One region of the Hydrogenophaga laconesensis genome, then DNA from elsewhere that is predicted to be linked to it. Evidence: predicted binding sites of a transcription regulator. Region 1 holds the regulator's gene; the other holds the start of a gene.
What was found. The regulator HrcA, encoded in region 1, represses chaperone genes, less so after heat shock. The targets are predictions, from matches to a motif close to TTAGCACTCNNNNNNNNNGAGTGCTAA.

Region 1 (7,650 bases):
TCGAGGCTCTTGATGGGTCGTCTCTTAGCACTGTACCGAATTTGTACCTTTGGGCACTTTTCGGAGGCTGATGGTGACACACCAATCGCTTGCCAACCTCGATGAATAAAGGGGCCCCAGGATTTAGGCCCTGGCAGGCGCCACAGGATTATGAGTCCTCTGCTCTAACCAACTGAGCTAACGGCCCGAAGCACGCGATTGTAGAGGGCCCTACTTGTGATGGCTGAGGGCGTTTCCAACCAGTTTGGCCGTGACGTCAACGATCTGGATCATGCGCTCGTACGACATGCGCTGGGGGCCGATCACACCCAGCGTGCCCACGACCTGGCCGTCCACCTCGTAGGGAGCTGTGACGACCGACAGGTCTTCGTAGGGCACAACCTGGCTTTCGCCACCGATGTAGATCCGCACACCGTCGGCCTGCGCGGAGACATCCAGCAGACGGATGAGCTGGGTCTTCTGCTCGAACAGATCGAACATGCGGCGCAGATTGCCCATATCGCTGGAAAATTCGCTGACGGACAGCAGGTTGCGCTCCCCCGACACAACCACCTCATCCTGAGCCTGGTTGGGGTCGGCACCAATCTCCACCGCCGCTTTCATCAGGTCGGCGATCTCACCACGCAAGGCCTCGACCTCGGTCTTGAGCCGTTCGCGCACGGCCTCCATGGTGAGTCCCGCGTAATGGGCGTTGAGGAAATTGGCGGCCTCCAGCAACTGGGGCTGGGTGAAGCTCACCTGCGTGTGGATGATGCGGTTCTGCACATCACCTTCAGGCGAGACGATGATCACCAGTACACGCCGCTCGGACAGGCTCAGGAATTCGATGTGCCGAAACACCGAGGCACGGCGCGGTGCCACCACCACCCCCACGAACTGAGAAAGGTTGGACAGCATCTGAGCGGCGGTGCTGATCACGCGGTGCGGCTGTCCTGCCTCGATCCCGGGAGAAGCCATCTCGTTCATCGCCGACAGGCTCTCACGTCGCACGGTAAGCATGGTGTCGACGAACAACCGGTAACCGCGGGCCGTCGGAATGCGGCCGGCGGACGTGTGTGGGCTGGCAATGAGGCCGAGCTCCTCGAGGTCGCTCATCACGTTGCGGATCGTGGCTGGCGACAACTCCAGACCTGCGGCCCGGGCCAGGGTGCGTGAACCCACGGGCTGGCCGTCGGCGATGTATCGCTCGACGAGGGCCTTGAGCAGCAACTTGGCGCGGTCATCCAACATGGCTTCATTCTAAGTAAGGACGCGCCCGGCAGCACCGCGAGCACACAGGGTTTTATGCCATTCCTGCACAGTTGAGCTGTGTTGTAATTTCCGCATGACCATGCCAATCGACACACGGCCGACGACCGCCCGCTGGAACCGGCCCCTGCGCTTCGCGCATGTCGTCATTGTGGGCAAATACCAGGCCCCTGGCGCCCGCAACGCGGTTGACGAGATTGCCCACTTCCTGCATGGCGAAGGTTGTGACGTGTCCCTGGACAAGGACACCGCCGCCAACACCGGGCTGCCATATCCGGCGCTGGACGTGCCTGCGATGGGCGAGGCCTGCGACCTCGCCCTGGTCGTGGGTGGTGACGGCACGATGTTGGGCATCGGGCGCCAGCTCGCACGCTATGGCGTGCCGCTGGTGGGCATCAACCAGGGACGCCTGGGCTTCATCACCGACATCCCCTTTGACGGTTACCAGGACAAGCTGCGCCCCATTCTCCGCGGAGAGTTCGAGGAAGACGCCCGTGCGCTGATGGCGGCCACGGTGTGGCGCGATGGGCGCTGTGTGTTCGAGGCCACTGCGCTCAACGATGTGGTGGTGAACCGCGGTGGTGCCGCCAGCATGATCGAGCTGCGCGTGGAAGTGGATGGGCATTTCGTGGCCAACCAGCGGGCAGATGGCCTCATCATCGCGACCTCCACCGGTTCCACGGCCTACGCGCTTTCGGCAGGTGGTCCCCTTCTCCATCCGGGCATCGGTGGCTGGGTGATGGTACCCATTGCCCCGCACACACTGTCCAACCGCCCCGTGGTGATTCCCTCTCACAGCGAGATTGCGGTGGAGATTGTTTCCGGCCGGGAGGCCAGCGCCAACTTCGACATGCAGTCCCTCACCAGCCTGCTGCACGGCGACCGCATCGTGGTGCGCCGTTCAGAACATGCGCTGCGCCTGCTCCACCCCGTGGGGTGGACCTACTTCGACACCTTGCGCAAAAAGCTGCACTGGAACGAAGGAAGCTGAAAGCCGGGTCAAAATAGCGGTTTGTCCTTTTCTTCTCCAACGCCGCGCCCCGCACATCCATGAGCCTCAGACGCATCGTTTTGCGCGACTTCGTCATCGTGCAGTCCCTGGAAGTGGAGCTGGGCTCCGGTTTCGGCGTCCTCACCGGGGAAACCGGTGCCGGCAAATCCATCCTGATCGATGCGCTGCAGCTTGCCCTGGGTGCGCGCTCAGACAGCGGCGTGGTGCGCGAAGGTGCAGCGCGCTGCGACATCGCGGCAGAATTCGACGCACCCGCCTCCCTCGGGCCTTGGCTCGAGGAACAGGGCTTCCCGTCCGAGGAGGGGCTGCTGCTGCGCCGCACAGTGGATACCGAGGGCCGCAGCCGCGCCTGGATCAATGGCATCGCCGCCACTGTGGCCCAGCTGAAAGCCCTGGCAGACGGTCTGGTGGACATCCATGGCCAGCATGCCTGGCAAAGCCTGACACGGGCCGACGCTGTGCGCGACCTGCTTGATGCGTATGCCGGCGTCGACACCGGCCCAGCCACCCGCGCGTGGACCGCATGGCGGCAGCAGCGCAAGGCACTCGATGCCGCGACCGAGAAGCAGAATACGCTGCAACAGGAAAGCGAGCGCCTGTCCTGGCAGATCGCCGAGCTCGACAAGCTCGCACCGCAGGCCGGCGAATGGGAAGACCTCAACGCACAGCACAGCCGGCTGGCGAATGCCCAGGGCCTGCTCCAGGCCGCACAGACTGCGCTCAACGCGCTGGATGAAGACGAAGCGAATGCGGCCACCCTGCTCCACCGCGCCGCCGCGGCCCTGCAGGCACAGGCGCACATCGAGCCGCAATTCGCCAGTGCCATCGAAGCACTCGAGGCAGCGCTTGCTCAGGTGCAGGACACCGTACACAGCCTGCATCAATACAGCCGCCATACAGAACAGGACCCATCCAGTCTGGAGGCGCTGGACCAGCGACTCTCGCTCTGGATGTCGCTGGCCCGGCGCTACCGCCGCACACCCGAAGATCTGGCCGAAGTGCATGCGCAGTGGAAGACTGAACTGGCCCAGGTCGACGCTGCGCTGGACCTGGAGGCATTGCAGCGCGCGGAGCGCGCCGCGTGGAAGATCTTCACTTCCGCGCTGCAAGTCATCACAAAGGAACGGCAGAAGGCAGCGCCCAAACTGTCCAAGGCGGTGACCGCCAGTATGCAGACCCTGGGCATGCAGGGGGGCGTCTTTGAGGTGGCGCTGCTGCCGCTGGATGAGCCCCAGGCACATGGCGCCGAACAGGTCGAATTCCGGGTGGCCGGGCATGCGGGCGCCACGCCCAAACCCGTCGGCAAGGTGGCATCGGGCGGTGAACTCTCCCGCATTGCGTTGGCCATTTCGGTGGTCACCAGCCGCCTTGGCCAAGCTCCCACGCTCATCTTTGACGAGGTGGACTCTGGTATCGGCGGTGCGGTGGCCCATACCGTCGGCCAGTTGCTGCGCCAGCTGGGCAAGGACCGCCAGGTGCTGGCCGTGACCCACCTGCCGCAGGTCGCCGCATGCGCCGACCAGCATCTGCTGGTGAGCAAGCAGGCGGTCGGTCGCCAGACCCAGAGCACCGTGCAGCCGATTGCCACCGAGGCGCGCGTGCGCGAGCTCGCCCGCATGCTGGGCGGTGGTGAGCAATCTGAAATCTCGCTAGCGCACGCCCGCGAAATGCTGGCCGCCTGACATGCCCGATCCGACGATGGCCCAAGAGGAAGGTCCCTCCATCCACCTTGTCCTGATCACCGGCATGTCCGGCTCAGGCAAATCCGTCGCGCTGACTGCCTTGGAAGACGTGGGCTTCTACTGCGTGGACAACCTGCCGCCCGAGCTGCTCGAGTCCTTCATCGAACTGGAGCAAAGCAACCAGGCGGCCCGTGTGGCAATCGCCATGGATGTCCGCAGCGCAGCCTCACTGCCTGGCCTGCCCAAGCGCCTCGCCCAGCTGCAACGCCGCCCCAACCGCCCCGTGCACCTCACCACGGTTTTCCTGGATGCCACCACCGAAACGCTGGTGCGCCGTTTTTCGGAAACCCGACGCCTGCACCCGCTCTCGCTCAAGCAGGCCCACGACCAGCACCGTGCGCTGACTGACGCCATCGAACACGAGCGCGAACTGCTGGCCGAATTGCGCGATCAGGCGCTGGTTCTCGACACCAGCCTTACACGGCCCTCGCGTCTGCGCAGCCAGATCAAGGACCTGCTCGGCGCCACCCAGGCACCATTGACGCTGGTTTTCGAGTCGTTCGCCTTCAAGCGCGGCATCCCCATGGACGCCGACTTCATGTTCGACGTCCGCATGCTACCCAACCCGCACTACGAGCCGGAACTCAAGCCACTGAGCGGGCTGGATGCGCCCGTAGCCACCTACCTCGCCGCGCAGCCCGAAGTGGCACAGATGGAGGAGCAGATCACCGCGTTCCTGCGCCACTGGCTGCCGCAGATGCTGCGCGACCACCGCAGCTACGTCACGGTGGCGATCGGCTGCACCGGTGGCCAGCACCGCTCGGTCTATCTCGTGGAACGGCTGGCCAGAAGCTTCGCGGCGGACTGGTTCACTCGCGCGCGGCACCGCGAGGATGACAACTGGCCAAGGCCAGCCGGTCAGGCCGTGGAGCCGGGCTGATCAAGGCCGGAGAGCATCTGGCGCACAGGGGCCGGCAGGCCGTGATCGGCCAAGGCTTGCACCGATACCCACTGGCCTGGCGGCAAGCCGTCCTCAGTCGCGACCGAAGGCACATCGAGCAACAAAGGATGCAACCGAAGCTCGCGATGCGTGAGGCTGTGGGCCACCGGCGCCAGAGCATGGAGCGCGCCGCCGAGCGTTGAGTGCACCGCAGCCTGCAATGCTTTGTCATCCGCGAACACCGGCGGGCAATACAGACCCGCCCAGATGCCGCTGTCGGGTCGGCGCGCCAGCCAGAAACGCACCTGCCCATCCCCACCAACGTGGCGCACCAGCAGCAACCACCAGTTTTCGAAGCGGCGTTGCAGACGGCGGGTCTTCACCGGAAAGCGCTGCGTCTCGTTGGCCGCGTGAGCCCGGCACTCGGCACGCACGGGGCATCGGCCACAGAGGGGTTTGGAACGTAGGCACACCGTCGCACCCAGATCCATCAATCCCTGCGTGTAGGCGGTCATGTCATCGCGCTCGGGTGCGACCGGCAACAACGCCTGCGCCAGCCTCCAGAGTTCGCGTTGCGGGCCGGCCTGCGCCAGATCGCCCTCGAACGCCAACAACCGGGACAACACCCGGCGCACATTGCCATCCAGGATGGAGATGCGCTCACCATGGCAGAAGGCCGCTATCGCCGCGGCGGTGGACGCACCGATGCCTGGCAACGTTTCCAGTTGGGCTGCCGTCGTGGGGAAAGCGCCGCCGTGTTCGTTCACCACCACCTGCGCACATCGGTGCAGGTTGCGCGCGCGGCTGTAGTAACCCAGACCACTCCACAGCGCCATCACGTCGTCTGGCGATGCCGCCGCCAATGTGCGGACGTCCGGAAACCGCGCCAGGAAACGAGGGTAATAGGAGAGCACCGTGCTGACCTGGGTCTGCTGCAGCATGACCTCGGACAGCCACACGCGGTACGGTTCACGCGTGAGCTGCCAGGGCAGGCCGCTGCGCCCCGAATGGCGCTGCCATTCGATGAGCAGGGAAGCGAATGCGATGGGCAACCCCCACCCCGTCGGTGCCTGCGAGCCGGCAGTTCGGCTCATGCCACCAGAGCTTCGTCGGATGGCTCTTCTTCGGGCGCAGCCAGCAGGTGGTCCGTCAGTTCCGCCAGCTTGGACTCCAGCTGATTCAGCTCGGACTGGTGCTCCTGCAACTCGCGGATGCGTTCATCCAGCCCGCCAGCGGCCTGCTGGATGCGCGAGACGGCCTCGATCCGGCGGCTGAAGTTGCGGCGACGTTCGCGCAGCTGGGCATCGAGCTGGGCGGCAGCCGACTTGTTCCAGAGTTCCACCTCGTTGACCGCTGTGTCGTACACCACGCGCAACCGGCTCATGAGCGCACGCGCAAGCCGCTCCGCGAACTCGGGCTGGGCCAGTCGCAACGCGTTGCCCAGGCTGAGGTACTGCAGGTGGCTTTTCTCGATCAGATCGAGATCCTTCAGATACTGGGCCAGCCGTGGCGGGCTGGGTGCCTGGAGCGAAAAGCCGTACTCGGCATTGAGGTTCTTGAAACTGCCTTCCAGCATCGACTGGATGTCACCCGCCATGCGGTCCGCCTTGCTCATGTCCGCACGCAGACGGTCGAAGGTGTGGTCGTACGCGCGACGCACGCCGAGCTTGATACCCGGCTGCTTCAGGGCCTTGCCGAGGGTCGCCACCTCGGCCTTGAGGTGCGAGGAACTGAGCATGGCAAAAAGGTCCTTGAGCAATCGCAGATGCACCGAGCGCACGGCCTGGATCTTGGCGCCACTCGCATCGAAGTCGGCCTGTTCCTGCTCGATGCGCAGACGCATCTGCTTGATCACCCCGGCGTTCTTGCCGCGCAGACCCTCGAGTTCCTGAATCTGCTCCACGAGATCGCGCGCTCGGGTGTGCACCATGCGCCCCGTCTCCGTGCGCAAGGCCTGGATGCCTTTGGCCACCGCCGCGCCCAGGATCTGGCGACGCTGGCCGAGCAGGTCGACGCCCAGCGCGGTTTCCAGTTCCATGAGGTTGCTGGCAGCCAGCAGTTTCTTGTCGCGATGCACCTTGGCGAGCAGGCCCTTCTGGGCCGACACAGCCAGCACCTGGCTCGGAGACATGCCCAGGATTTCAGCAGAGTCGGTGCGCTGCGACGCGATCTGCAACTGCACCTGCTCGGGCGAACTCAACGCGTCCCACATGGTGTCAATCTTGTTGAGCACCACGAGACGCGATTCGCGCCCCTCGCCCAGCACCGCCAGATGCTGGCGCCAGATCGTGAGGTCGGACTTGGTCACGCCGGTGTCCGCCGCCAGGATGAACACGACCGCGTGCGCCTGCGGCAGCAGGCTCACGGTGAGTTCAGGCTCCGCACCAATCGCGTTCAGGCCGGGGGTGTCCAGGATCACCAGACCTTGCTTGAGCAAGGGGTGGGCCATGTTGATCAGGGCGTGCCGCCACTTCGGCACTTCGATCAGGCCATCGGCGCCCGGCAATGGGTTGTCCTCCGGCACTTCCTCATGCCAGAAGCCGAGCGCAGCGGCTTCCGATTGCGTCACGCGGCGCACTTCGGCCACCTTCTGGATGGCCCGGGCCAACTGCCTGGGGTCGTTCACATCCAGGTCGACGCGCTCCCACTTGTCCAATGCGTTGCGCCAGTCCAGCAACGATTGCGGCTGCAGCCTGGTCTCGATGGGCAACAGGCGCAGGCAGGGCGGCACTTCCGCGTCATAGCCCAACTCGGTCGGGCACATCGTC
Region 2 (7,650 bases), on a different contig from region 1:
GACCGCGTGGCCGTGATGTACGCGGGGCGCATCGCCGAGATCGGCCCGGTGCACGAGGTCATCAACCACCCGGCACATCCCTACACCGCAGGCCTGATGGCGTGCATTCCCGACATGAGCCAGGACCGCGAACGCCTGCACCAGATTGATGGTGCGATGCCCCGCCTCAACGCGATTCCCAAGGGGTGTGCCTACAACCCGAGGTGCGATCGGGCATTCGACCGCTGCCACACCGACCGGCCGGAGCTGTTGCCCGCCGGTGCCACACGGGCGGCCTGCTGGCTGCATGCGCAGGCAGGAGCCGTGGCATGAGTCTGGATATGACCGACAGCACCGCGACCACTTCCTCGTCGGCGACCGCCGCGCCGCTGGTGCGTGCGACCGATCTGGCGAAAACCTTCGACGTCTCGGCGCCGTGGCTCAATCGCGTGATCGAACGCCAGCCGAGGCAGTTGCTCCGCGCCGTCGATGGCGTGTCCTTCGACATCCCGCGCGGCCAGACGCTGGCCCTGGTGGGGGAGTCCGGTTGCGGCAAGAGCACGGTGGCGCGCCTGCTGGTGGGTCTTTACAACCCCACACGCGGGGGCTTCGTGTTCGATGGACAGGACGCGCACGCGGCCTTCAAGACCCCCGAGGGGCGCAAGCTGCGCCGCCGCATCCAGATGATCTTCCAGGACCCGTATGCCAGCCTGAACCCGCGCTGGCGCGTGGAGGACATCATTGCCGAGCCCTTGCGCGAGCACGAGATCGAGAAGGAGCCCGCAGCGCTGCGCGCACGGGTGGACGAGCTGTTGAAATCGGTGGGTTTGTCGCCACTGGACCGGGTGAAGTATCCGCACCAGTTCTCGGGTGGCCAGCGCCAGCGCATCTCCATCGCGCGGGCCCTGGCCACGCAGCCCGAGTTCCTCGTGTGCGATGAGCCTACTTCGGCGCTGGACGTGAGCGTGCAGGCGCAGGTGCTCAACATCATGAAGGACCTGCAGCGCGAGCGCGGCCTGACCTACCTGTTCATCAGCCACAACCTGGCCGTGGTGCGCCACGTGAGCGATCAGGTGGGCGTGATGTACCTGGGGCGGCTGGTCGAACTCGCGCCCAAGCACACCTTGTTCGAGCGGCCGCGCCACCCCTACACGCGCATGCTGCTGGACGCGATTCCGAAAATGCACGACACCGGCAAGGCCCGCACGCCGGTGTCGGGCGAGGTCCCCAATCCGTTGAATCCACCCAGCGGCTGTGCGTTCAATCCGCGCTGCCCGCATGCCAACGACCGTTGCCGCAACGAGCGGCCGCAACTGCTGGAGCTGGATGGCATCCGCATCGCATGCCATGCGGTGGAGGAAAAGCGGATCTGAGCGACGCCCGATGGGCGGGGAACACCCGTCTTCAGGCGTACCGCTTGCTTTTCAGGTTGTTCTTCATTTCCTTGAGCAAGGGCTGCAACTTGGTCCCGCCGATGCGCAAGGCCAGGCACGTGGCCACAATGTCAATCACCATCAGGTGCATCAGGCGTGAGGTCATGGGGCTGTAGCGGTCGTAACCTTCGGGGTGGTCCGCCGAGAGGTGGATGTGGCCGCTTTGCGCCAGCGGAGAACCGCTGGTGGTGATGACGATCACCGTGGCCCCGTGTTTGCGCGCGATGTCCGCCGCGTCCATCAGGTCGCGCGTGCGTCCCGAATTGGAGATGATCACCACACAGTCTCCGGGCCCGAGCAGCGACGCGCTCATCACCTGCATATGGCCGTCGCTGTAGGCAATGGCATTGATGCCGAGCCGGAAGAACTTGTGCTGCGCATCCTGCGCGACGATGCCCGAGTTGCCCGCGCCATAGAACTCGATGCGACCCCGGTTGCGGTAGGTGGCGACCAGCGCGTCCACCGCCTTCTCGATGGCATGGCTTGAGGCGTCGTTGCGGTACTTGAGGAAGGCCGCCACGGTGTTGTCGATCACCTTGACCAGCACATCCCCGGTCTTGTCGTCCACATCGACACTGCGGTGGATGAAGGGCACGCCCTCGCTCACCGTACCCGCGAGCTTGAGCTTGAAATCCGACAGGCCGTCGTAACCCATGCTCCGGCAGAAGCGCACCACGGTGGGCTTGCTCACGTGGGCGCGGTCGGCCAGCTCGGTCACGGGCAGGCTGGCGAAGGTGCGCGGGTCGAGCAGCACCAGCCTGGCCACGCGTTGCTCGGCGGGTGCCAGCGAAGGCAGGGAGGCTTTGATCCGGTCGAGCATGGTGTGCGATCGTTACATCGGTTGTGCGAATGGTGAAATTTTATTACCAGGACGGGCCCATAATTCGCTCATGAACCAACTCGATGCCCTCAAACAGCTCACCACGGTCGTGGCCGACACGGGTGATTTCAACCAGATTGCCGCCTACGCCCCCCAGGATGCAACGACGAATCCGTCGCTCATCCTCAAGGCGGTTCAGAAACCTGAATACGCACATCTGCTGAAAGACGCTGTCGCCCGGCATGGTGCGCAAGGTCTGGACGAGGTGATGAACCGCTTGCTGGTCCGTTTTGGTTGCGAGATCCTTCGCCTGATTCCCGGCCGCGTCTCCACCGAGGTGGATGCCCGCCTGAGCTTCGACACCGAGGCCACCGTGGATCGCGCGCGCCGGATCATCGATCTTTACCAGGGCGAAGGCGTGCACGTGGACCGCGTGCTGATCAAGATCGCGTCCACCTGGGAAGGCATTCAGGCCGCGGCCCGGCTGGAACAGGAGGGCATCCATACCAACCTCACGCTGCTGTTCTCGTTCGCGCAGGCCGTGGCTTGCGGCCAGGCGCGTGTGCAACTGATCTCGCCTTTTGTGGGGCGCATCTACGACTGGTACAAGAAGACCGCCGGGGCGGGTTGGGACGAGGCGGCCATGGCGGGCTCGAACGACCCGGGTGTGCGGTCGGTGCGCAGCATCTTCGAGTTCTACAAGAAGCACGGCGTGGCCACCGAGGTGATGGGCGCCAGCTTCCGCAACGTGGGGCAGATCACGGCGCTGGCAGGTTGCGATCTGCTCACCATCAGCCCGGATCTGCTGGCCCAGCTGGCGGCCAGCGAGGCGCCGCTGACGAAGGCGCTCGACGCCACCACCGCCAAGACCCTGGACATTCCGTTCGTGACGCACGACGAGGCCAGTTTCCGGTTCGCCTTGAACGAAGACGCCATGGCCACCGAAAAGCTGGCCGAAGGCATTCGCGCCTTCGTGGCGGACACGATCAAGCTGGAAGGTCTGATGAAGGCAGCCTGACCGCGGTCAGGCAATGCCACTTGGGTGGCAAGCCTTCGCGTCGGCGGACGGTGAAGCCTGAGGCCTTCAGACCGTCGCGCACGGCGCGCAGCACGCACCAGGTGGCGACCCGGGTACCAGGCCGCGCCAACGTGCCGATCACCTCCAGCAGTTCGCGGGACCACATGTCCGGGTTGAGCTTGGGGTTGAAACCATCGAGAAATACGCTGTCCACGCCGGGCGGCACACGCCGCAAGGCACCGATGGCGTCGCCTCCATGCAGGCGAAGCACCACATGGCCCGCGTCGAAACAGTATTCCTCACCTTGAAGCAGATGTTCCCATGCGTCGGCGAGGGTGTCGGCCATGGGGGCTAGCTGCTCGAATGGGGCTGCACTGCGCCTGACGTCCTCGGCTGAGGGGGGCCAGGCCTCCGTGCCCTCGTACACCAGGCGGGCCGGGCGCTGCGGGTCCTGTCGCCAGGCATACCAGGTGGCGAGGAAGTTCAACCCGAGACCGAAGCCGTTCTCCAGCATGCGCCATTCACAGGCGTTGCGCCACGCCGGCTCGGTCAGGCGTTCGCCGTCGGGGGTGGTGAGGGCACACCCCGCCAGGAACACGTGCCGGGCCTGCGCCCAGCCACCCTGGCGTTCGGTGCCCGCACTGCGGTATCGCTCGCCGAAGCGTGGGCTGTACGGCATGCCGTCGTCGTCCCAGGCCACAGGCCCGGTGACGGGAATGGGAGGCGCGTGAGCGGTATCGGGCATGGGCAGCACAAAAAGAAAACCCCGCGAGGATATCGCGGGGTTTTGCAGAGAGGCCTGCGGCAGCGGTTGCCGCAGTGGCGCTCACGGGCTGATTACATGCCCATGCCGCCCATGCCACCCATGTCGCCCATGCCGCCGCCCGGCATGGCCGGTGCATCTTCCTTCGGCGCTTCGGCGACCATGGCTTCGGTCGTCAGCATCAGCGAAGCCACGGAGGCGGCGTTCAGCAGAGCGGTGCGGGTCACCTTCGTCGGGTCCAGGATACCCATTTCGATCATGTCGCCGTAGGTGTCGTTGGCCGCGTTGAAGCCGTAGTTGCCCTTGCCAGCCAGGATGGCATTGACCACCACCGACGGTTCGCCACCGGCGTTGGCCACGATCTCGCGCAGGGGCGCTTCGATGGCCTTGAGCACCAGCTTGATACCGGCGTCCTGGTCGGCGTTGTCACCCTTGATGGCGCCAGCGGCCTGACGGGCACGCAGCAGCGCCACGCCACCACCAGCTACGATGCCTTCTTCCACTGCAGCGCGGGTGGCGTGCAGGGCGTCTTCCACGCGGGCCTTCTTTTCCTTCATCTCGACTTCGGTGGCGGCACCGACCTTGATCACGGCCACGCCGCCAGCCAGCTTGGCGACGCGCTCCTGCAGCTTCTCGCGGTCGTAGTCGCTGGTGGCTTCTTCGATCTGCACGCGCACTTGCTTCACGCGGGCTTCGATGTCAGCGGCGGCGCCGGCGCCGTCGATGATGGTGGTGTTTTCCTTGCCGATTTCCACGCGCTTGGCCTGGCCCAGGTCGGCCAGGGTCACCTTCTCGAGCGTCAGGCCCACTTCTTCAGCGATGACCTTGCCGCCGGTCAGGATGGCGATGTCTTCCAGCATGGCCTTGCGGCGGTCGCCGAAGCCAGGTGCCTTCACGGCCACGACCTTCAGGATGCCGCGGATGGTGTTGACCACCAGCGTGGCCAGGGCTTCGCCTTCGACGTCTTCGGCAATGATCAGCAGCGGGCGGCCGGCCTTGGCGACTTGCTCCAGCGTGGGCAGCAGGTCACGGATGTTGGACACCTTCTTGTCGTACAGCAGCACGAAGGGGTTGTCCAGCAGGGCCGATTGCTTTTCGGGGTTGTTGATGAAGTAGGGCGACAGGTAGCCGCGGTCGAACTGCATGCCCTCGACCACGTCGAGCTCGTTCTGCAGCGACTTGCCGTCTTCCACGGTGATCACGCCTTCCTTGCCGACCTTGTCCATCGCGTTGGCGATGATTTCGCCGATGGAGGAGTCGCTGTTGGCGGAGATCGAACCGACCTGGGCGATTTCCTTGCTGGTGGTGGTGGCCTTGGAGGCCTTCTTCAGCTCGGCGATCAGGGCTTCCACTGCCTTGTCGATACCGCGCTTGAGGTCCATCGGGTTCATGCCGGCGGCCACGTACTTCATGCCTTCGCGCACGATGGCCTGGGCCAGCACGGTGGCGGTGGTGGTGCCGTCACCGGCGTTGTCCGAGGTCTTGGAAGCGACTTCCTTGACCATCTGGGCGCCCATGTTCTGGAGCTTGTCCTTGAGTTCGATTTCCTTGGCCACGGACACACCGTCCTTGGTCACGGTGGGGGCGCCGAAGGAGCGCTCGAGCACCACGTTGCGGCCCTTGGGGCCCAGGGTGACCTTGACCGCGTTGGCCAGGATGTTCACGCCTTCAACCATGCGTGCGCGGGCTTCGCCGCCGAAAATGACGTCTTTTGCTGCCATGTGATTTCTCCGATTCAGTAAATGGTGATGAGTGAGCGAAGGCTTACTTTTCGACGACCGCGAACAGGTCGTCTTCCTTCATGACCAGCAGTTCGTCGCCAGCGACCTTGACGGTCTGGCCGCTGTACTTGCCGAACAGAACGCGGTCACCGACCTTGACGTTCATCGCGGACAGTTCGCCTTTGTCGTTTTTCTTGCCGGGACCGACCGCCAGGACTTCGCCTTGGTCGGGTTTTTCGGCGGCGGCGTCGGGGATGACGATGCCGGAGGCGGTCTTGGTTTCGCTGTCAATGCGCTTGACGATCACGCGATCGGCGAGAGGACGAAGGTTCATTGCATCTCCTGGATATGGAACGGATTGGGATGTGTTCAGAACGGCGGAAGCCAGCCAGAGGGCGGGCAGAAACCGCTGATCGACATGGCGACGGGTGTTAGCACTCATCGCCAGCGAGTGCTAATCATAAGGGCGCCGCCCCTCCATTTCAAGTTCGGGCCGGTTTATTTCTGGTTCACGTGCACAGGGTGCTGCTCCGTTCATGAAGGCGTTGTCACAAACATTTACGATACCGGGATGCGCCGCTCTCGTCTCATTTCGCTGCCTCGTGGTTCCCTCCTGCGTTGTCTGGCGATGCATGCCGTCCTGCTGCTGGGGCTTGGCCTGACCACGGCCGCGGGTACGGCCAGGGCCGAAGCGTCTGGCACGGACGTCACGCTGCACACCCATTTCTGGGTCGACACCACCGGCACGGCGTCCTTGGAGGAGGCGATGGCGCGGCCGGCCGATGACTTCCAGCCGATGGAGCGCTACCGCTCCTTTGATCTCGATCGAGCCGCCTTGTGGATCCGTGTGGATTTGCCGGCGCTGGATGCCGGGCGGCGCTGGTACCTCGCCCTGAGCGCGGCCGCCTTCACCAACCGGGTGGCGTTCCATGCCACAGGGCCCGATGGTCGGTGGGTTGCGCAGCAGGCGGGCGATCACCTGCCGGTGTCGCATTGGAGCCACCCGGACCAGACGCCGGTCTTCGCACTCCCGGCCGCGACGGCGGGCCCGGTGTGGCTGCGTCTGGAGAACCGCCCTGCCTCCTTGAGCCCGCGCCTGCTGCTGCTGGACGAAAACACGCTGCAGGCAACGCGCTACTGGACTTTCCTGCTCGTTGGCGGATACCTGGGGTTCGGCCTGCTCGTGCTGTTCTGGGGCTGGGTGCATGCGCGCCTGTACGGGGACCGCGCCTTCATCGCCTACTGCTGCTATGTCGCCGCCATGCTGGGTTTCCAGGCGGCCTTCACCGGTGTGGGCGGGGTGTTCTTCTGGCGGGACTGGGCCTGGTGGAACGACGCGGCGCCCGCCATCTTCATGCTGTGGCTGACCGCGTCGGGCATCTGGTTCGTGCGGGAGGCTTGCGCGGTCTCGAGACACCACAGCCGGGTGGACCGCTTCGTGATCGCCTGGTCGCTGTTTGGTTTGCTGTTCCCGGTCTTCTACCTGCTGTTGCAGAACCGCGAGGTCTTTCTGGTGCTCAACCTGTATGGCCTGCTGTCGGTGCTGCTCAGTTTCGCGCTGTGCATCTGGACCTGGCGCCTGGGTGAGAAGTACGGAGGATGGCTCGCGCTGGGGTTTCTGCCGGTCCATCTGAGCTACCCCTTCCCCGCGCTGCGCGCTGCCGGCGTGCTGCCCGACAGCTGGGCCACGCAGTACGCGGTGCTCATCGGCTCGGCGATCGAGATTCCCCTGTTGCTGTACATCCTGCATCGGCGGGCCAAGGAGTTCAACGAGAACCACGCCCGCCTCCGCGCGATCGAGAGCACCGACCCGCTGACGGGCCTGACCATCGCGCCGGTGTTGTTCCTGCGCCTGCACGACGCGGTGCGCCGTGCCCGCCGCTATGGCCACCGGTGCGGCCTGATGCTGGTCGAAC

Region 2: a site for HrcA is predicted at 6,166-6,192, ahead of J2X09_RS10685 (co-chaperone GroES). Genes of this name have one in related genera too.

Annotation. Positions count from the first base shown of each region.
Region 1 covers NZ_JAVDWE010000007.1:237,719-245,368, reverse strand. Annotated here, with positions in the region: tRNA gene J2X09_RS14450 (tRNA-Ile) at 111-187, opposite strand; gene hrcA (heat-inducible transcriptional repressor HrcA) at 211-1,230, opposite strand; gene J2X09_RS14440 (NAD kinase) at 1,331-2,239, shown strand; gene recN (DNA repair protein RecN) at 2,299-3,942, shown strand; gene rapZ (RNase adapter RapZ) at 3,944-4,882, shown strand; gene mutY (A/G-specific adenine glycosylase) at 4,861-5,976, opposite strand; gene J2X09_RS14420 (dynamin family protein) at 5,973-7,650, opposite strand, start outside.
Region 2 covers NZ_JAVDWE010000005.1:86,858-94,507, forward strand. Annotated here, with positions in the region: gene J2X09_RS10655 (ABC transporter ATP-binding protein) at 1-312, shown strand, start outside; gene J2X09_RS10660 (ABC transporter ATP-binding protein) at 309-1,352, shown strand; gene J2X09_RS10665 (MurR/RpiR family transcriptional regulator) at 1,384-2,232, opposite strand; gene tal (transaldolase) at 2,303-3,250, shown strand; gene mnmC2 (tRNA (5-methylaminomethyl-2-thiouridine)(34)-methyltransferase MnmC2) at 3,219-3,995, opposite strand; gene groL (chaperonin GroEL) at 4,088-5,734, opposite strand; gene J2X09_RS10685 (co-chaperone GroES) at 5,778-6,068, opposite strand; gene J2X09_RS10690 (sensor domain-containing diguanylate cyclase) at 6,363-7,650, shown strand, end outside.